DNA from 3 places in the Cellulosilyticum sp. genome. Region 3 is predicted to be linked to each of the others. Evidence: a T-box and tRNA genes for the amino acid it is inferred to sense, from the RefSeq annotation. Region 3 holds a T-box; the other regions hold tRNA genes.

Region 1 (7,174 bases), on a different contig from region 3:
TTCCATTTATTACAGCAGGTGATCCAGATTTAGAATCAACTGAGCGTTTTGTTTATGCACTAGAAAGGGCGGGAAGTACGTTAATTGAAATAGGTATCCCATTCTCAGATCCTGTAGCAGATGGGCCTGTCATTCAACGTGCTAATTTACGTGCTATGGCAGGGGGCGTGCATATTAAAAAGGTATTTGATATGGTGGGAAACATTAGAAAGACAACTCAGATTCCATTAGTTTTCTTAATGTATGCCAATACGATATATCATTACGGTATTGAAGCTTTCTTTAAAAAGTGCAAAGAAGTAGGCGTAGATGGCGTCATTATACCGGATTTACCACATGAAGAAAAAGAAGAGTTTGATGAGTTTGCACGCCTTTATGATGTGGATATTATCGGGCTTATTGCACCAACTTCTAAAGAACGTACAAAGATGCTTTGCGAGAATACAAGAGGTTTCTTATACTGCGTTTCATCACTTGGTGTAACAGGTATGAGAAGTAAAATAGAAACAGACTTTGGCGAAATGTTTGAAGAAATTAAAAAGTATAGCAAAGTACCAACGGCTCTAGGGTTCGGTATTTCTACTAAAGAACAGGCTGAGGTGCTAAAAGACTATGCGGATGGCATTATTATCGGCAGTGCTGTTGTAAAAATAATTGAAGAAAAAGGAAAAGACGCAACAGCTGACATTGAGGCGTTTGCTAAAGAAATCGTAGAAGTAATGTAGCAGGAAATTTATATGTGTTGATTTTCTATTGAGGCCTTATTATAATGAATAAGTATTATTTAACTAGAGAAAAGATGATTTGGAAATAAATAGACTGGCACGATAGAAAGGAACATCCTTATGCGTTTAAGAAGAGATGCAAGAGCTACAGATTACTTAGCACAAGATGAAAGAGTAATTCAAAATCCAGAAGAATTCAAAGGTAGATGGAAAGAGCACTTTGGAAATGACAATCCTATTCATGTAGAATTTGGTTGTGGTAAGGGCGGTTTTATTACACAACTTGCTTTAAGAAACCCACACATTAACTATATAGCAGCTGAAAGAGCGGAAACAGTTATCTATAAAGCTTGTAAAAAAGCAAATTCAATTGAAGAAACACCACAAAACTTAAGATTCTTATTCTTTGATGTACACAATTGTACAGATATCTTTGAGGCAGGAGAGGTACAAAGAATTTACCTTAACTTCTCAGATCCATGGCCAAAGAAAAGACATGCAAATAGAAGATTAACGTATAGAGAATTCTTAGACCGTTATGAACAAATCTTAGTAGAAAACGGTGAAATTCACTTTAAAACAGATAATAAAGGATTATTTGCTTCATCAATTGAAGAGTTTTCACTTAGAAACTGGCTTATGAAAAATGTTACTTTAGATTTACACAATAGTGATATGGAAGATAACATTATGACAGAGTATGAAAAGAAATTCTCAGAGCTTGGTTTCACAATCAATCGCTTAGAAGCAGTAAGACCAAATAGACAAAATAGCAAATAAAATCTGGTAAAATACGTATTAATAAAAATAAAAAATAAAGCAATCCTATGAGAATCAATAACTCTCATAGGATTGCTTTTTTGTTATGAATAGAAGTAAATAAGGGAGTCATAATAAATAAGAAGAATATTATATTGCATTTATAAATAATATATAATAAACTAACCATGTGTTTAAGTTTAAAGAATGTTATAAGTAAAGCATATGATATATATTTTTAAGGAGGAACAAAAATGGCATTTAAATTTCAAGACGCAAATTTCCAAACAGAAGCACTTGAATCATCTATTCCAGTAGTAGTAGATTTCTACGCTGATTGGTGTGGACCATGTAAAATGATGTCACCAGTTATCGATGAATTAGCTACAGAATACGAAGGAAAAGTTAAAATCGGTAAACTTAATACAGATGAAAACCGTGCAATCGCAAGCAAATACAATGTAATGAGTATCCCAACAATCATCTTAATCAAAGATGGTCAAGTAGTAGATACAGTTGTAGGTGCACTTCCTAAAACAGCTTTAGAGCAAAAAATTAAAGCTATGTTATAAGAATAGGCGGCCTTATAGTTAAGGGGCGGCAAAAAATAAGGGCTCTCCTAGCTACACTCTACACAATTTGTGATAGTCTAAGTTCGATATGTCAAAGAACGCGCATAACTCGCTATGCTCGTTTTACCGCGTTGCTTAAACAATGCGCTAAAATCCTTTGACACATCTTCACTAAGACTATCATCAAATTGTTCCGAAGGTAGCGTAGGAGAGCCCTTATTTTTTGCCTACTTACTAGAAGCGGCTATTATATAAGATGAGGGCGGACGGATGAGTGGAAGCCGGAGTTAAGGGAAATGATAGGGTTTTATGGATAAAAAGAGTAGTGCTAAAACCCTTTGAATAATTCACTAAACAAGGTGGTAAAAACCTTTGACACATCTTCACTAGGAGTATCAATTGTGTAGAGATTATTTGTATGAAAGGAAGGCAGAATTTCATGAAAGAGACAACGAAAAAGACAATATATGTAGCTGGAGTTGCAATTATGGGGAGTATAGCTGTTTTATTAGTTCCATCATTATTTATGTAAGTAGTTTATGACTTATTATAGTTAATTACGATAAATATATATTGGGCAAGTTTGCAACTTATATCAAGAATTGGGTGAGGTGGGTGTGATATTCTTTAGAAGGAAGGGGAGATAACAATGTTTGAATGGAATGAAGCGGTATGTCCAGATTATCAGCGACATTTTCCAGAAGAAATTGGATATGAGGTATTAAGGCCAGTAAAAAGACGAAAGTAGGTATGGCATAAATTATAAAAGAGATTAGTAAGTTAAAGAAAGAGGCTGTATAAACTAAAGTGAATGATATGTTTAGTTTATACAGCCTTATTTATATAAAGTAAATTATTTTTTATTGTGCTTTTTTCTATTTTTGTACCACTTTCTTGGCGATTGTGGTTTTTGGTAAGGTGGAATTGGTTTTTCCAGTTCAACGACAACTACATCTTTTGCAGTTAGTTTGCTATCAATGACACGATTGATATTTGTGAGAACTACTGCGATGATTGGTGAAGCGAAGAACATGCCTAGAGGCCCCCAAAGTGCGCCACCGATAATGATTCCTGAGATAATCCAAAATGGACTAAGGCCTATTGAATCACCTAGAATTTTTGGTCCTAGTACTAAGCCATCGAATTGTTGAAGGATGATAATGAAGATTAAAACTGCAGCAGCAGCTGGAAGTCCTTCAAATAATGTAATGGCTACAGCAGGAATTGCTCCTAGAATTGGCCCGAAATATGGAATCATATTAAATACACCTACAATTACAGCGAGTAATAGTGCATATGGATTTTTCATAATAGATAAACCGACAAAAGCAATAGTACCTATAATGAAAGAATCAATAAATTTACCCACAAAGAATTGGATAAATACGCTGTGTCCTTCTGAAAAAATAGCAATTACTTTTTCAGCACGTTTGGTACTTAGAAGAGAATAAGTAACACGCTTTGCAGCATAGGCAAAAGTTTCTTTTTGCATAAGAACATAAAAAGCGATTACGAGTCCCATAACCCAGTTAAGTAGCGTAGAAGCAATTACAATTGCTTGAGACATTACAACTGAGACTAAGTTATTGATTGTGTCAAATGCAGATGTTGATAAGAGGTTTTGAACATCAAAACTATCAAATAAAGTAGCAGCATTAAAGTTATTAGGTAAAATGACACCATTATCGCTGAGCTGTTGTTGTAAGTTAACAAGATTTTCAGTAAGCTCACGTTTATAGGTTGGTAGCATATTCGTTAATTCCTTTAAGTTTTCTGCTAGTTGAGGGATAAGATAGCGGAACATAAGAATAACTGTCCCTACAATGCACACATAAACGGCAAAGATAGAAACTGAACGTATGAAAGTTCTTTGACGTTTTTGTGTTGGTCTAATCCACATTAGTAAGTATCGCTCGAAGAAGTCCATAATTGGATTAAATAAGTAAGCGATAAGTAGCCCATAAAAAATAGGCGAAAGTACGCTCGTTATCCCTCTGATAAAAGACATTATCGAAGGTGCAATATTATCTGTATTAGACGATATACGATAAAACAGAATAGATATGATTATAACGACAAGTGCGTATAAGGAAATCTCAAAATAACGATTGTTTTTCCAAAAGTTTTTCATTTATACACCTCCAAAAGTTACAAATCTATTTTACCATAGAAGGGTTTAAAAGTATGTAGATGCTATGAAAAAAAGTAAAAAAAATGTTGACATATGAAATAGGTTTGTATATAATAAGTCTTGTCCTTGAGAGAGGACGAAACGAATAGATGCGGGAATGCTGGAATTGGCAGACAGGCTAGACTAAGGATCTAGTGATTGTATGATCGTGAGGGTTCAAGTCCCTTTTCCCGCACTGAATAAAAGGAGCAGTTACGTTGAGGAGTCAATGTAGCTGCTTTTTTTGATAGGAAGGTTTAATATATTTTATTTTTATAGTAGTAAAATGCATAGGGGACTAGGGAGAAGGCGAATAATATGCCGAGCTTAGCTAGACATAGAGGAGGCATAGCGTATGATAGAAGTCAACTTTTATAATCAAGTAGATGATGAATTATTAAAATTCGCAGTCATTATTTCGCAGACTAATGGTAAATGGGTGTTTTGCAAACATAAAGAAAGAGACACATATGAAATTCCTGGTGGGCATAGAGAGAGTGGCGAAAGTATTCTTGAGGCAGCTAAGAGGGAACTGAAAGAAGAAACAGGAGCCATTGATTTTAGTATTAAACCGATATGTGTATATTCGGTTAAAGGAAAAACCAGAGTAAATGAAGAAATAGGGAAAGAAACCTTCGGAATGTTATTTATTGCAGATATAAACTCTTTTGAAGAAGAATTACAAAGTGAAATAGAAAAAATAATCATTACTGATCATTTAATTGATAATTGGACATACCCTTTGATACAGCCTTTATTGATTGATGAAGTAAAAAAAAGAGGATATTTATAAATTTGATAAAAAAAGTTGTTGACATATGTAAGTAACTCATATATAATGAATATTGTCCTTGAGGGGACGAAACGAATAGATGCGGGAATGCTGGAATTGGCAGACAGGCTAGACTAAGGATCTAGTGATTGTATGATCGTGAGGGTTCAAGTCCCTTTTCCCGCACTACTAAAAGCCCTGAAGTATTAGTTAACTAATACTTCAGGGCTTTTTTGTTGTTTGCATTAGATTAATAAGTTTATGGCACTAAGGCATAATGAGTAGTTAAAAATTACTGATGTGAAAGCCATAGTAGCAGTGAGCGAAGCGACTAGTGGATAAATAATGAGTAAATAAAGGAGTGATAAAAGCATAATCAAAGCATGATGAAGGAAGTTTTGCAAGAAGGATAAAAAAATGTTGCATGAAATTTAGCATGATATTATAGGACAAAATGCTGAAATAGGGGTTTTGGGAATTAGAGTATATGATAATAGAAGAGAAGATAGATGCGGTCAAGTTGTAGTATTTATATGAAAAGGTTTAAGATGTAGAACTATAAGAATAAAAAAATAGGGGTAAGAGACTATGAGAGCCAATATTTCTAAAATATTATTAGAAAATACTACAAAAATAATATAAAAACAAAAAAACTTTCAGAAAGATATTTACAGGTGTACATAAATTATGTATGATAAAGAGGAATTAAAAATGCAAGAAAAAATAAAACATAAATTATTTGTATATAAAATTCTTTATTATAACTAATAAGTGTACTGGAGATGATTACATGAATAATACTTGGAAAAAAATGAAGTTACCAAAAGAAGTAGTGGAATTACTTAGTAAACAAACATCTGTCATAATGCCTGAGACGAGAGAAGATTTATTAGACCTTGCAATGGGAGAAAAGTATCAAAAGACTTTTCAAGTTGCTTATGATGTAAAAGGAAAAGGACCTGTAGTAGAAGCGGAAGTTGTAAGATGTAAAAATGGGATTTCAGCTAACTATAAGGAGATGTATATGAGAAGACGTGACCCAAATAGTATGGTAATTGGGGATTACAAGCCTACAGATAAACCTAGATATAAAGAGGTTTATGGGCAAGAGTTTGAAGAAGTACGTCAGGAAACATTTGATTGGCTTAATGAGCAAGAACTTATTGTATTACCATTCTTAGCAGGTGGTAGTAGAATGGGGTATGAAGCAATTATGATTGGACCTCGTAATGCAGCCTTCTTTGCAGCAGCGCTTGCAGACCTTCAAGCATTTGTACCACCAAGTGAAGTGAGAGATGGCTTTACACCAAGAGCGATTGTATACGTAGCGCCACCTTTTAGACATACACATTTTAACGGTAAACAAGTGGTTGTACATAATAGATTAGATGAAGTACATGAAGTATTCTCATATAACTTATATCCAGGACCAAGTGCTAAAAAAGGTATTTATGCAGTACTTTTAGACATTGGTGAACAGGAAAATTGGGTCACTTTACATGCTTCGACAGTTAAAGTTATTACACCTTATGAAAACGTGCTAACAATTATGCATGAAGGTGCTAGTGGTGGCGGAAAAAGTGAAATGGCTGAACAAATTCATAAAGACGCTGAAGGAAACATTTTACTTGCGACAAATCTCGTAACAGGGGATAAATCTTATATTGATATTAGTGCAAGTTGTGAACTTAAACCTGTAACAGATGATATGGCTATGTGTCATCCAAGTCTTCAAAATGATAGTAAAAAACTTGTTGTAACAGACGGCGAAGAAGGATGGTTCCTACGTGTTGATCATATTACAGAATATGGGACAGACCCACATTATGAAAAAATGTGTATTCATCCACAATTACCACTTGTATTCTTAAACATGCGTGCAACACCAGATGCAACATGTCTTCTTTGGGAGCATACTATTGATGAGGAACGTGGTAAACCATGTCCAAACCCACGTGTTATCATGCCAAGAGCTTTTGTGCCAAATATTATAGATGAACCAGTAGAAGTAGATATTAGAAGCTTTGGTGTTCGTGCGCCTATGTGTACAAAGGAAGAACCAAGTTATGGTATCATGGGGATGTTCCACATTCTTCCTCCAGCACTTGCATGGATTTGGAGGCTTGTAGCACCTCGCGGTCATGCGAACCCAAGTATATTAGATAGTGATGGCGGT
Region 2 (7,174 bases), on a different contig from region 3:
ATTAATGAGTTCACTTACACCATTTCCTGTATAAATATCTTCTATAGAAACATTAGGAATGTTTTTAAGCTGAGCATATTGCATAATTGCTTTTCTAGCAGAAAAAAGTCCTTTAGCTGCTGAATATCCCTCGCACGCTGTTAATTGCCTTTGCATATCATATATAACCTCATCTGGTGTACGAAAACCAAATGGTGCCGGATTCCCGATATTCAGCTTTAGTACATGTGTACCACTTTCCTCCATCCTTGTTGCTTCCTCTACAACAGGCCCCCTTACATCATATAAAACATTATCTAACTTTGATGATTTTTTAAATTCACGCATACTTATTCCCCTTTCTCCTCTAGCACATTCACTAGATAACCTCACCATATTGTCATTACCAGTCCCATCAGATTTTAAATCTTTACCATATAACCACTTAACATCAACATTCAAAATCTCCGCAAGGAAATGACCAATATTTTCTCTAGGCACTGCTTTTCCACTTACATATTGACTGATTTGACTCTTGCCAAGTTTAATTCCCCCCGTAGTTGCCGCTCGAATCAAATCAACCTGTTTCATTCCCTGTTTGTTCATTGCTTCCTTAAATCGTTCTGCAAATATTTTATCAGCCATCATTCATTCCCCTTCTTGACTCATCAAATATACTATTCTTTAAAAATTCAAAAAAGTTCATTTATTTTGTTCTAATAATATCACTCACCTCTTTAAAGTTCAAGTATTTAATCCAGAAAGTTCAAATATTATTTTTAAGAAGTTCATTTTAGTTAAACAAAAAAAGAAATAAGTTCATTTTACCTCGTAAAATGAACTTATTTCTTTTGCAATGCTATGTATTGTTACACCTTGTACCCTATCTTCTCAGCCTCCTCTTTTCTTTCAAGCACCCACTTATAAGCAGCTTTTGCATCACTAAAAATCCATCAATCGCCTCCCAAGGATTTACTTCATCTCAGTGAAAACTTGCCTACTTGGAAGCTGCTTATTCATTTGTACCTTATAAAGATCAGAAGAAGTGGGAGGCTTACCCTTTTTCCTTGCTACATGTTTAAACTATAGACTCTGCTATAGCCCTGGATCCTTGCAAAGTTCAAAGGCCTTCTGATAATAGGATTGTTCTAAAATTTGCAGTCACTGTGTCTATCTCACTAACGCCACCGTCCCTGCATCATCGCAGCCCTCCATCGCCTGCCTCCCCTAAAAAAGTTCTAGCACTTGGTATTGGGATTAAAGATTAAGCTTTCTGGTTTATGCCTTTGAGTTTTAACTTCGTTCCTACACTAAGATATATGTCCTAAAAAAATAAAATCCCCACTTATTGCTTAAAACTTAATTAAATTCGGCTATAGACTAAGTAATATTTTTTTACATTCAACTTTCTTTTTAATATTTTCCCACAGCAAAAAAAGGCCCTCCAAAGCCTTGATAATAGGCTGGAGGGCTCTCCTATGTAGAAATTTAAAACACCACTTGAGATTGATACAGAGAAGGGGACTTGAACCCCCACACCATTGCTGGTACTAGAACCTGAATCTAGCGCGTCTGCCATTCCGCCACCTCTGCGTGTTGTTTATCTCTACCTCTATTTTATTAGAAAATATTATTATTTTCAACTAAAAATTATATTTTTATTTTTTATTTTAATGTAAATTCCACTATTTGTTAAATCTCATACCATTTTTTAATTTGGCATATTGCCTAAACGCCAGTAAGAGACACTTGTGATGCCTAGAAGCTTGGCTAAATCAATTTTTGCCTGTGTACTTCTTTGGTCTTCATACCAAATCACATTTTTCATCCCATCTGCTTCGTAGGTGGCATATGTATCTTGAGTTGTTTCATCGAAATGTATAGTAGTGCCTACTGTATTTAAGCGACTTTGGATTTGTGCATAGCTTGGTGTAAAAGCACTGCTATTTGTAACCTTGTTGTTTTTTACTTGCCACTGCACACTAGCATAGCTGATTTGAAGGGCGATTTTATCTTTATTTGAGATGGCATTTACAGCTTCTTCTAAGGTACCATAAACTGCCTTGATTGGCGTTATTGGCGTATTCGTAGTACCTGCTGCTTGATCGTTTGCTGTTAAGGTCTTTGCACCATAGTCATGTGCCATAAGGATGACATGATCTGCGACTTCACCAATGCCCTTATAGTCATAGCCCTTAAAATTAGTAGTTGGCTGAACCGCTACATTGAGCCTTTTACCTTGGGCAGCTAAAGCGGCTTTAAGTTCTTTTAAGAAAGTCATATAAGGTGCCTTTAAATCGCTACTGTAAAATTGCTCAAAGTCTATGGTAAGACCGTCAAAACTTCTTGTCTGCCCCTCTTTAGTCACGCCATTACATAAACTGACAAGTTCCTTAATAAGCTGGTTACGTTTAGCTTGATCTGTAAAAAGCTTATTTACTGCATTATCTTTGTTATCATAGTAAACCATTAGATACGTTTCTACTCCATTATTTTGTGCCAAATCCACAGGAATCTCAAAACTAGATGGTACTTTAAAGTCTCCACTTGTTGTACTTACTGAGAAATCACCATTATTATAAGCTAAACTTGCCCACCCAAAACTGATAGCATCATAATTTGTAATGCGGTCCATCTGACTGCTTGAACTAATTGCATAGCAGGCATGCTGCCATTTGAGTGGTGTTTCTAACTTAGCTTGTATACGGCTAATGATTGTCTTGGCACTTTCTGCGCTCACATAGGCTTTGGGATTAAAAGCATTTTGACTAGTCCCGTTCATAAGGCCTAAAGCTTTTACTAAATTAATCTCACCTTTATGTGTTGTTACATCTTTGAAGCTATTGCTGTTTTCATAATTTGCAGCTAAACTCTTGTAGCCTAATGCTTCTACAATAAGTACGGCAGCTTCTTCTCTTGTTAAATTTCCTTCTAGCATTACATCTATCTTATTACTTCCTGTCTGTAAATCATCTAGGCTTTTGGCAAAGCTTGCTTTTTCTACTAGATTCGCATCACTATTAGTAGCGCCATAAGCCGTGGAGACACATAGACTTGCTAAAGCAATGCCACTTATCCATTTTTTTAAAATTAGCATAATATCCCCCTTGCAAATACTATTTTCTGTATTTCTTTCATTATATTCTCCTTATATTACAAACAGGTAACACTTATGCTAATTCTATGTAACATACTTTATTTCATAACTTGTCCCTTCATTTTACTTTTAGCTCTAATGAGATGATGCATGACATTAAATAACTTATTTTATATGAGTAATGATAACTGCCTTGAAATTGTGTTGCCCCAGAATATTCCTTTAGTCGTTAAACGGTAATACGTTGCTTCCGGTACTACCATTTCTTGTGTTACTAACTGTTCTAAGACCTCTTCATATTTCATGCGCTCTTTATATAAGCTTTCATTCTTTGGAAGATATAACATCTGCAAATCCCCTTTGAATTTTACAACCTGCTTATAGTCACTTTTAAAATGCATCCCACTTCTTGTATTAAACTCTTGCACACTCTTTTCATATTCCTCTAACTTTATAGGATTCATCATAGCAAGCCCGCCTATGGAGCCACCTGCCCCTGCACCAAGAGGTAATGTATCTGCACCTTGATGACGGTTGCTAATATATTTATAGGCATCTTTCTTTACCATCTTCGTAAGCTCTAAAAAATTATAACCAGCCTTTTTCATATATTCACTAATGGCAAAAAACATAACCTCATCGTTTTCCTGACTTTGTGCCCCCTCTATAGCTGTTTCCTTCATATTAATAAGGGAGTACATGGAAAATCCATCCAAATCCAAAGCTATAATTTTATCTAAATCACTATATAAACTCGCCATAGTTTGCTTTGGATAATTATAAATAAGGTCCATACTTACTGTAACATTTTCATAACTTTTAAGTTCCTTAAGCTTTTTATACGCCTGGGTACCACTACCAACTCTCCCCATCAACTTTCTGCCTTCTTCATCAAATGTCTGAATACCTACTGAAAAACGATTTACTCCAGCCGCTACTAAGGTCTTTATTTTTTCTGAGGTTAACTCAGTCACTGTAGTTTCTATGGTAATTTCTGCATTAGCTGTCAAGCGAAAAGTGTGCTTAAGTGCCTTTAAAATCTTCGCTAATGCCTCTCCAGATAAGGTAGTTGGGGTACCACCACCAAAGTAAACTGCATCAAATACTGTATCTTGTATGTAATTAAACTTTCCGTAATTCTCTATTTCCCTGACAATTAAGTCTGCATACTGTGTACTAGGTTCTTGTAGACTTCTTCGCATATTGCAGAAACTACAAATCTTCTTGCAAAATGGTACATGAATATAAATCGTTGCATTTTTTTCGTGGGCACTTTCATTTGGACTAGAAAGTACTTCCTCTACATTTTTAACGCCCAGCAAATATTTATTGCCACTTGCCATGGCACTATGATGGGTTTTTATACGCTGACTAAACATTTGCCTTCAGCCTTTCATTAAACAACTCAGCCCCTGCAAGAAGGTCTACCTTACTTGGGTGATTTGCAGCAATTTCATAGCGTTTTCTTTTTTCTGGTGTGACTGCATGTGGGTTGTCTTGTGGCAACTTCTCAAACATCTGGATGATCTTAGAATCTAATTTACCTTGGCAAATGTATTTTGCAATAACCTTATTTTTATCTTTTACTAATGCTTCCCCATTACATAATGATTGCCAAGCATGCTCTGAATCTGGCCAGAAACCTAATGTGGCAAAGAGGCCTACTACCTTGTTTTCTAAACCTTGTAAAAATACTTTAGCTTCTTCATTTGGGCCCGCTTTGTCTACCCAGTATCCTGCTAATACCACATCATAAGCTGCTAAATCTGTTACTTCTTTCATTGGCATAATTTGTTTATCAGCTACTTCTAAGCCTTCAAAAATACCTTCTGCTAATTTCTTTGTGTTACCTGTTTTACTTGAATATGTTACTAATACTTTCATATTTCACCTCTATTAATTTTTATTTAAGATTAACTTACAATCCCTGATACAATAGGCACGATATACTGACATTTATTTTTAGGACACCAGCGAATATCTGCCTCAATATTATAGACTTCCTTTAATCTTTCTTTTGTAATACCTTCTTCTACCGAGCCGGCATAAAGCAAGCTACCACCTTTCATAATCAGTAGATTATGACTAAATAAAATTGCTTGATTAATATCATGTAAAACCATGACAATCGTCATGCCATACTCCTTATTAAGCTGTTTCACTAAATTTAAGATGTCCAGCTGATAGTGAATATCTAAATAAGTCGTTGGCTCATCTAAAAATAAAATTTTTGTTTTTTGTGCCAGTGCCATAGCGATCCATGCTCTTTGTCTTTCACCGCCTGAAAGCTGACTAATCCTTTTATGGGCCATATCTTTTAAGTTTGTTACTTTGAGTGCCCAGTTAATACTCTCTTCATTCTCTTCATCTTTTGCAGAAAAAAATCCTTGATAAGGACATCTCCCAAAGCTTACCAATCGCTCCACTGTTAAATCCCCAGGTGCTGCATTTTGCTGATGAACGATTGTCATCTCTTTTGCAATTTCTTTGATTGGCATTGTACTAAGATTACGTCCATTTAAAATAACATGACCACTCTGAGGCGTTAGCTGATTGACTACAACATTTAAAAGTGTTGATTTACCTGAGCCATTTGGCCCTATAATCGTTGTAATCTTACCTGTTTCAATCACTGTGCTTAAGTTTTCAATAAAGGGTTTACCCCCATATGTAAAATCTATATTTTTAACTTCCATAATTTTTATCATCCTTTCTTAAAAGATATAAAAAGAATGGTCCACCTATAACTGTCATAATAATTCCTACTGGAATCTCATAAGGTGCAGTTACCGTTCTACCTAATGTATCTGCTACAAGTAATGTCAGCGCCCCAAATAAAGCTGTAAACGGCATTAAAATTCTATGCTCAGAGCCCATCAGCATTCTTGAAATATGTGGGACAACTAGTCCGATGAAACCAATAATTCCTACATAAGCTGTTGAAATTCCAGCTAGCAGTACTGCCACCACTGAAACTAAAATACGTAGCCTATTAGGATTAAATCCAAGGCTCTTGGCATTTTTGTCACCTAACGCTAGCACATCACAGCTTTTACTCATAGCAAAGGCAAAGGTAAGTCCTACCACTGTGTAAACACTCATAGCACGTACTTGTGCCCAACTTTTTTTACCTAAGTCACCATTAAGCCATGTAAGTACACCCGAAAGACTCTCACTATTTAAAATAGAAATCATACTGGATAAACCGCCTAACATGGCATTTACAGCAACCCCTGCCAAAATAATGCGTATAGCTGAAATGCCCTTCTTCCATGCCAAAGAATAAATCATAAAGCAGGCCATCATTCCACCAATAAACCCAAAGAGGGCCATACTTTTTGTGGCCCCAGGGAAGTATAGCATCACAATCATTACTACTACACCTGCTCCTGAAGAAATCCCTGTAATCCCAGGGTCTGCTAGAGGATTTCGCATAACCCCTTGTAAAAGTACCCCCGCCACAGACAAGTTTGCCCCTACTAATACGGCCATGATAACCCTTGGAATACGAATATCTCTTACAATGCCGCCACTTCCACCACCGCCATGAAAAATAGCGCTGATCACTTCCTCTATAGGCACCATGACGCTTCCTACAGAGATGGCAAGTAAAATACTTATGACAAGTAATACACTTACTATGCTAAATGCCCATATATTTTTCTTCATTTTTCATTACTCCGCATATACGATTTCTACTAACTTTTCCATAGCATCTACAACTAATAGGTTTGCACTCATCCCGAAATACTCTGTTTCTAGTGCCACTACCCTATCATTTTTTACCGCCTCAAAGTTTTGCCATGCAGCATTTGTTTCAAATTCTGATTTAAAAGCTGCTAATGATTCTTCTGGATTTGCATGTGCCATAAATAAAATATACTCTGGATTTTGATGCGCTAAATATTCCATATCTACTGGTGAAAATCCAGTTGTAGTATTTTCAATTACATTCGTTATCCCCACGCGTTTTGCAAGGTCTCCTACATATGATGCCTCTGAAGCTACCATAAAGCTTTGTCCTGCACCGAAGATAATAAGTGCAGTAGGGGATTCCTTCTCTTCCACCATTTCTTGAATGCTTGCTTCTTTAGCCTC
Region 3 (7,174 bases):
AACGCTTAGAGATATTTTTAGAGAACATACGATAAATACAAAGAATAAGTGGAATATAAGAGATGATTGCTACAATTGGTGAACCTGTAAGTGGTGATAAAAAGGACAAGAGAATTGAAACAATCAGTAATGCAAGACAAAGTTGATCACTTCCGTAGCGCCCTTGCATAAAGCTTCTAAATTTGTTTCCCATATTATTAAGCCAATTCATAGATAGACCCCTTTCGTAAAATTTCCTAGTCACACCTCTTTAAAACTCTTATAATATTTTTATAAGAGAGTAAAGAAGGCGGAGGAAAAGTAATGAGTGTTTTAATAACAGGTGCTTCAAGTGGCATTGGTTTGGAGCTTGCCAAGGTCTTTGCACACCATGGATATGATTTGATTATAGCAGCTAGAAGTAAAGAAAAAATGGATATATTAAAAAGCGAGTTGGAGACGAAATATAATATTAAAGTTGATGTATGTAAAGTCGATTTAGCACAAGAAGATGGTGCAAGTTTCTTATATGACGAAGTAAAGGCATTAGGTGTTGAAGTAGAAATTTTAGTGAATAATGCTGGAGTAGGTTATGTTGGGGAATTTGTAAAGGCTGGATATGAAAAAGACTTAAGTATGATGGAACTTAATATGACAAATTTAACTTTATTAACTAAATATTTTTCCCGGGAAATGATGAAAAATGGTAGAGGTAAGATTCTAAATGTAGCTTCAACAGGCTCCTATCATCCGGGGCCTTATACAGCAATTTATTATGCAACTAAGGCGTATGTACTATCACTTTCAGAAGCCTTATGGTTAGAATTAAAACCATATAATATTACAGTGTCAGCATTATGCCCAGGTGCAACCAAAACAAATTTTGCTAAAGTAGCAGGTAAAGCAGATCCGCGTATGGCGATGTCACCAGAATTTATGGCGAAGGCAGCTTATAAAGGACTGATGAAAGGCAAGCGTGTCATCGTACCAGGATTTCGTAATAAACTATTTGTCAAATTGCCTAGATGGTTAGTAATTGGTATGATTGGAAGGTATCAAGCTTCTTTAGCTAGTAAAGCAAATGAAAGATAAAATAATGGGTCAGCCCTTAGAGGCATAGGAAAAGCTACTTTCATCATATATATGCTAGTGGTAAATTCATCAGTAAAGGTGTGATAAAAGTGATTGAACCTAACGAGTTTAAAGGTGAAAACATGATGCATAGTATTAAGAGCATGGGGAAATGCGATTCAGATAATGATGATGAAAGTGTTATGAAGAAAGAAAAGAAGCAAAAACAAGAGCAAGATAAAAAGCAGATGAAAGATATGGATTACAATAAAAAAGAAGGAAAGCAGCAAGAATTTGGTTGGAATACGGATTGGTCTACTAAGATAGGAAAAGAATCCGAGTGTGAGAAGAAGCAAGAAAAGAAGGAAATGAATAAGTGTGAGCCAAATAAGTGCGAGCCAAATAAGAAGTATAGTAAAGCGGAGATGTGTAAAGGCAGTAAAATGGAGAAGATGTCTGAAGGCAATATGAATATGGGAATGAAATGCATAATGATGCAAGAGAATATGAAACCATGTAAAGGTGTTACAATAGGTGATAAAATGCCTAAGATGAAAGTACAGACAACTATGGGTAACAAGACATTGCCAGATGATTATTTAGGTAAATGGCTTATTTTATTTAGTCATCCAGGAGATTTTACACCTGTATGCACGACGGAGTTCGTGTCTTTTGCTAAGAACTATGAGAATTTCAAGCAGTTAGATACAGAACTTTTAGGTCTTTCAGTAGATCAAGTACAGCCACACATTAAATGGGTAGAGTGGATTGAACAAAATCTATGCACACCTATACCATTTCCAATTATTGCAGATTCTATGGGGAAGGTAGCAAGCGAACTCGGCATGGTACATAGTGCCAAAACAACTCAGACGGTTCGCGCTGTTTTCTTTGTAGACCCTACAGGAACGATACGTATGATTTTATATTATCCATCAGAAGTTGGGCGTAATATGGAAGAAATCATAAGAGCGCTAGCAGCTCTCCAGATTGCGGATAAACATAAAGTTGCAATGCCAGCTAATTGGCCAAACAATGAACTTATTGGGGACCAAGTTATCGTGCCACCAGCAACAACTATTGAAGGTGCAGAAAAGAATAAGACAGAGAATTGCTGTTATGACTGGTGGTTCTGCTATAAACCTTTAGAGTGATGAGCAATTAATAAATAAGATGATAAAAACAGCGGTACTTCTAAATTGAGGTGCCGCTGTTTTTATCATAGGTGCAATATATGATTAATTGTTGTATAATTTAGTAAATGGTGAAAACTATTGTGAAAATAGGTGAAAGGTAAATAAAAGGAGAGTCTGTAGTATGGAAAGCAAGCTTAGCGAATTAAAACAAAAGATAGATAAGGAAAAAAAGAAACAATATATCAGACAATTAAATGAACCACCACATTTAACATTAGGAGAGGAGGTAGGAAATGCAGTAACCCATGGTGTAGGTGCAATGCTGGCTATTGCGGGGATGATACTACTACTGCTTAAGTCGGATACAGGCTTAAAGGTGATGGCATCTTGCTTTTATGGCATTAGTTTAGTGATGTTGATGCTAATGAGTTGTTTATATCATGCTTTTAGAAGTGGGTCAGGTGTTAAAAGATTGTGGAGAAGATTTGATTATTCTTCGATTTATCTTTTAATTGGAGGAACTTTTGCACCCTTATATCTGGTATATTGGGGAAATACATTAGGGATTGTGCTTTTTTGTGTTCAGTGGGGACTGATTATTTTAGGGATTACCATGATAGGTGTGTTTGGACCTGGCAGGTTGCAGTGGTTACATTTTAGTTTATATTTTGTAATTGGTTGGAGTGCGCTTATGTTCATACCAGATTGGCTAAAGAATGATAGACCATTATTTTGGTTTATTATTATAGGAGGAATTATTTATACAGTAGGAATGATTCCTTTTTCAAAAGGTAAAAAGTATACCCATTTTATTTGGCATTTCTTTGTACTTGCGGGTGCTGTACTGCATTGGTTTGGGATATATTTGTTTGTCTATTAAAGATATAAAATAGGGCACTGTTTTGAGGGGCAATTTGATTTAGTTGCCATGACAGTAAATACAGCTAATGCACCGCATTGTTATGAGATTACGCGAAGGTTTCAAAAGAAAGGAAGTAAAGTGGTTTTTGAGGGGCCTCATGCTACATTGCTGCCAGAGGAAGGAAGATTATTAACCCATGATTGGTCATATTATAATGGAAAAACGCGCGTAGCGTTTCGTCCTAAAAATATGAATCAGGAGGAATTGTTTGAAGGATATATGTGGTTTAGGCGAAACTTTTACTCTCTCAGGTCAATTGTAATACGGTTAACAAAATCAAGGGCTAACATTTTGTATAATTTAATAGTTAATTTGGGGTATAAAGCATCTATAAGAAATTAATAAAAATTTAAAAAATAAAAAATGGAACAATTTTAAATAAAACACGTCATATATAGAGAAACCAACTAAAAACTTGAATACGTGTCGGTAAATAGAATTCTCCCAATGATTTCACATGACTAAAAATCATGAATAACTAAAATTTATAAATGTGAAGTCTATATAGATGTGAAATCTATAGTATAGATTAAATTTAAATTATAAAAGGAGAGCAGTTATGAAGAGGCAATGGGGAAAAATAAGTGGCGCTTTATTAGGGTTGTTAATGGTAAGTTTAACTGTAGGATGTGGCAGCAGTAGCGATAAAACAGGTGTAACAGAGAATTATACAGCATCTCAGGATAGTAGTATATATGAAAATGCTGAAATTACGGAAGAAACAAGTGATGAGGCGGGAGGTGATAACTCATCTGTACCGGAGATTAATACAGAGATTGATTATAATCGTAAGATTATTAAAAATGGAACAATACATATTCAAACAGAGCATTTTAATGAAAGTGTCAATAAACTTACAGAGTATGTGCAATCTTTAAAGGGATATATTGAGAACTCTAATATTCAAGGTGCTGATTTTTATGAGGATTATACAACATCTAGAACGGCTAGTTTAACAGTCAGGATTCCGCAGAAATCTTTTGATACATTTATGAATAAAGGAGGAGACTTTGGGAATGTTTCTTATTTAACTTCTAATAGTGAAGATATCACAAGTCAATATGTGGATACAGAAACGCGAATGAAGGCACTTAATATAAGGAAGGAGCACTTACTGGCATTGCTAGAGCAATCAGGCGATTTAAAAGACCTTTTTGAGATTGAGAAGGAGCTAGGAGATGTAACTTATGAAATAGAGTCTCTAAAGGGAACACTTCAAAGTTATGATAGCTTAGTGGATATGTCCACAATAGAGGTAGAAATTCAAGAGGTAGGTAAGATACAGGTTACTAAACCAGTTAAAACTTTTGGTGATCAAGTCAAAGCAACATTTAATGAGTCTATTCAAGGTGTTATCCGTATCTTTAAGGGATTGGCATTATTTATTATTGCACTGATTCCGTTCTTAGTTATTTTAGTACCAGTAGGTATCCTAGTTTATATTATTTTAAAAAGAAAGAAGCAGCGTGAGGCAGCTAGGGGAGAAAAGCAGACGAAGGAGCAGAAAAAATAGAAATGATTTTACAAGGTTATGGTATAGAAAAGAAGAAGCCTGGGAATAATACATCAAATGTAAAGTAAGGGCAACATGTGGTAAGTAAAGTAAAAAATATGCGGAAGTCGTTGATTTTCATAAAATGATATGTTAGAATTGCCTAAGTAAATATTATAAACTAAAGACTATGAAGCGAAGTAGTAGTAAGAGTCCTTTTTTTCAGAGAGCTATTGGGTGGTGTGAAATAGTAGAAAGCTTTTATGAACTCGTCGCCAAGTTCCAGGCTGAAATGGTAGTAGGTCATGGCGGGACTTCCCGTTATAGAAGAATGAGTGTGCAAATTTAAATTATTGAATTTTTAATAAGTAAAAGTTCAAAGTTTAAAATTGCAAATAAGAGTGGTAACGCGGAAATACAACCTTTCGTCTCTTAAGTGCTTTCATTAGAAGGTCATTTGAGAAGCGAGAGGTTTTTTTATTGTTTTCGTTCATTACAAAGGAGGAGAAGAAAAGTGCAATATAATCACAAAGAAATTGAACAAAAGTGGAGAAAACACTGGGAAGAACATCCAGTAAACGTTGAAACACCAGATAAAAAACCTTATTACTGCCTAGATATGTTCCCATATCCATCAGGAAATGGTCTTCATGTAGGTCACTGGAGAGGTTATGTGCTTTCAGATGTATGGAGCCGTTATAAAATGCTTCAAGGTCATTATGTACTTCATCCAATGGGATGGGATGCATTTGGTCTTCCAGCAGAAAACTATGCAATTCAAAAGAAAGTACACCCAGCTATTGCTACAGCTGAGAATGTAGCAAACTTCAAACGTCAGCTTCATGATATCAGTGCAATTTATGACTGGGATAAAGAAGTTAACACAACAGATCCAGAATTCTACAAATGGACACAATGGATTTTCCTTAAAATGTTTGAAAATGGCTTAGCTTATGAAAAAGAAATGCCAATCAACTGGTGTCCATCTTGTAAAACAGGTCTTGCAAATGAAGAAGTTAAAGAAGGATGCTGTGAACGTTGTGGTTCTACAGTAACTAAGAAAAATCTTCGTCAATGGATGCTCAAAATTACAAACTATGCAGAAAGACTTCTTAATGACTTAGATGGTCTTGATTGGCCAGAAAAAGTTAAAAAAATGCAAGCTGACTGGATTGGTAAAAGCTATGGTGCTGAAATCGACTTCGGAATCGAAGGCACAGATGAAAAAATCAAAGTTTTCACAACTAGACCAGATACACTTTACGGTGCAAGCTTCATGGTAATGGCGCCAGAACATGCAAAAGTAATGGCACTTACTACAGAAGAACAAAAAGCAGAAGTTGAAAAATATGTATTTGATGCGTCTACAAAATCATCAGTAGACCGTATGGCAGATAAAGAAAAAACAGGTGTATTCTTAGGTAGATATGCTATTAACCCACTTAATGGTGCTAAAATTCCAGTATGGATTTCTGATTATGTACTTGCAGATTATGGTACAGGTGCGATTATGTGTGTACCAGCTCATGATGATAGAGACTTTGCATTTGCTAAGAAATTTGACTTACCAATTATCCAAGTTATCTCTAAATCAGGTGAAGAAGAAGAACTTACAGAAGCTTATACAGAACCTGGTGTAATGATTAACTCAGGTGATTTCAATGGTATGCCATCTGAAGAAGCTAAAAAAGCTATTCCAGAATTCCTTGAAACTAAAAATATCGGTAAGAAAACAACTAATTATAAACTTCGTGACTGGGTATTCTCTCGTCAAAGATATTGGGGAGAACCAATTCCAGTAGTTCACTGTGATAAATGTGGTATTGTAGGCGTTAAAGAAGAAGATCTTCCAGTACGTCTTCCGGATGTAGAAAGCTATGAGCCAACAGGTACAGGTGAATCACCACTTGCAGCTATTGAAGAGTGGGTAAATACAACTTGTCCTTGTTGTGGTGGTCCTGCTAAACGTGAAACAAACACTATGCCACAATGGGCTGGTTCATCTTGGTACTTCTTAAGATATCCAAATCCACACAATACACAAGAACTTATCAGCAAAGAAGATATGAAAAAATGGTTACCAGTAGATATGTACGTTGGTGGTATTGAACATGCCGTACTTCACCTTCTTTATGCACGTTTCTATACTAAATTCTTATATGATATCGGTGTAGTAGACTTCGAAGAACCATTCAAACGTCTCTTCAACCAAGGTATGGTAACTAAAGCTGGCGCTAAAATGAGTAAATCTAAAGGAAACGTTGTTTCTCCAGATGAGCTTGTTGAAAAATATGGTTGTGACTCACTTCGTATGTACGAACTCTTCATCGGACCACCAGAACTTGATTCTGAATGGGATGATAGAGGTATTGAAGGGGTTTACCGTTTCATCAATAAAGTATGGAAACTTGTAGATGAAAATACACCAGTTGCTGAAACAAAAGAAATGGAAAGACTTCGTCACAAACTTGTTCGCGATATTACTGTACGTATGGAAAGCTTCAACCTTAATACAGTAGTAAGTGGTTTCATGGAATATACAAATAAATTCATTGAAATCCAAAAGAAAGAAGG

What was found. A T-box is a leader RNA that pairs with one kind of tRNA and senses whether it is charged. The one in region 3 lies ahead of leuS (leucine--tRNA ligase), so its partner is inferred to be a tRNA-Leu.
Region 1: it has a tRNA-Leu gene. The T-box ahead of leuS (leucine--tRNA ligase) is inferred to sense a tRNA for this amino acid. The anticodon was not compared.
Region 2: it has a tRNA-Leu gene. The T-box ahead of leuS (leucine--tRNA ligase) is inferred to sense a tRNA for this amino acid. The anticodon was not compared.

What each region holds. Positions count from the first base shown of each region.
Region 1 covers NZ_CEVXFV010000006.1:68,052-75,225, reverse strand. Annotated here, with positions in the region: gene trpA (tryptophan synthase subunit alpha) at 1-725, shown strand, start outside; gene trmB (tRNA (guanosine(46)-N7)-methyltransferase TrmB) at 846-1,505, shown strand; gene trxA (thioredoxin) at 1,739-2,056, shown strand; gene AC1VAQ_RS04245 (AI-2E family transporter) at 2,910-4,187, opposite strand; tRNA gene AC1VAQ_RS04240 (tRNA-Leu) at 4,339-4,422, shown strand; gene AC1VAQ_RS04235 (NUDIX hydrolase) at 4,582-5,019, shown strand; tRNA gene AC1VAQ_RS04230 (tRNA-Leu) at 5,101-5,184, shown strand; gene AC1VAQ_RS04225 (DUF4914 family protein) at 5,810-7,174, shown strand, end outside.
Region 2 covers NZ_CEVXFV010000039.1:24,434-31,607, reverse strand. Annotated here, with positions in the region: gene AC1VAQ_RS14965 (aminotransferase class I/II-fold pyridoxal phosphate-dependent enzyme) at 1-624, opposite strand, end outside; tRNA gene AC1VAQ_RS14960 (tRNA-Leu) at 1,490-1,572, opposite strand; gene AC1VAQ_RS14955 (glycosyl hydrolase family 18 protein) at 1,691-3,076, opposite strand; gene AC1VAQ_RS14950 (coproporphyrinogen-III oxidase family protein) at 3,247-4,455, opposite strand; gene AC1VAQ_RS14945 (flavodoxin family protein) at 4,448-4,960, opposite strand; gene AC1VAQ_RS14940 (ABC transporter ATP-binding protein) at 4,990-5,772, opposite strand; gene AC1VAQ_RS14935 (FecCD family ABC transporter permease) at 5,762-6,745, opposite strand; gene AC1VAQ_RS14930 (helical backbone metal receptor) at 6,752-7,174, opposite strand, start outside.
Region 3 covers NZ_CEVXFV010000023.1:25,532-32,705, reverse strand. Annotated here, with positions in the region: gene AC1VAQ_RS11280 (hypothetical protein) at 1-211, opposite strand, end outside; gene AC1VAQ_RS11275 (SDR family NAD(P)-dependent oxidoreductase) at 304-1,071, shown strand; gene AC1VAQ_RS11270 (peroxiredoxin) at 1,161-2,204, shown strand; gene trhA (PAQR family membrane homeostasis protein TrhA) at 2,368-3,066, shown strand; gene AC1VAQ_RS11260 (DUF4349 domain-containing protein) at 3,668-4,621, shown strand; T-box leader at 4,782-5,036, shown strand; gene leuS (leucine--tRNA ligase) at 5,115-7,174, shown strand, end outside.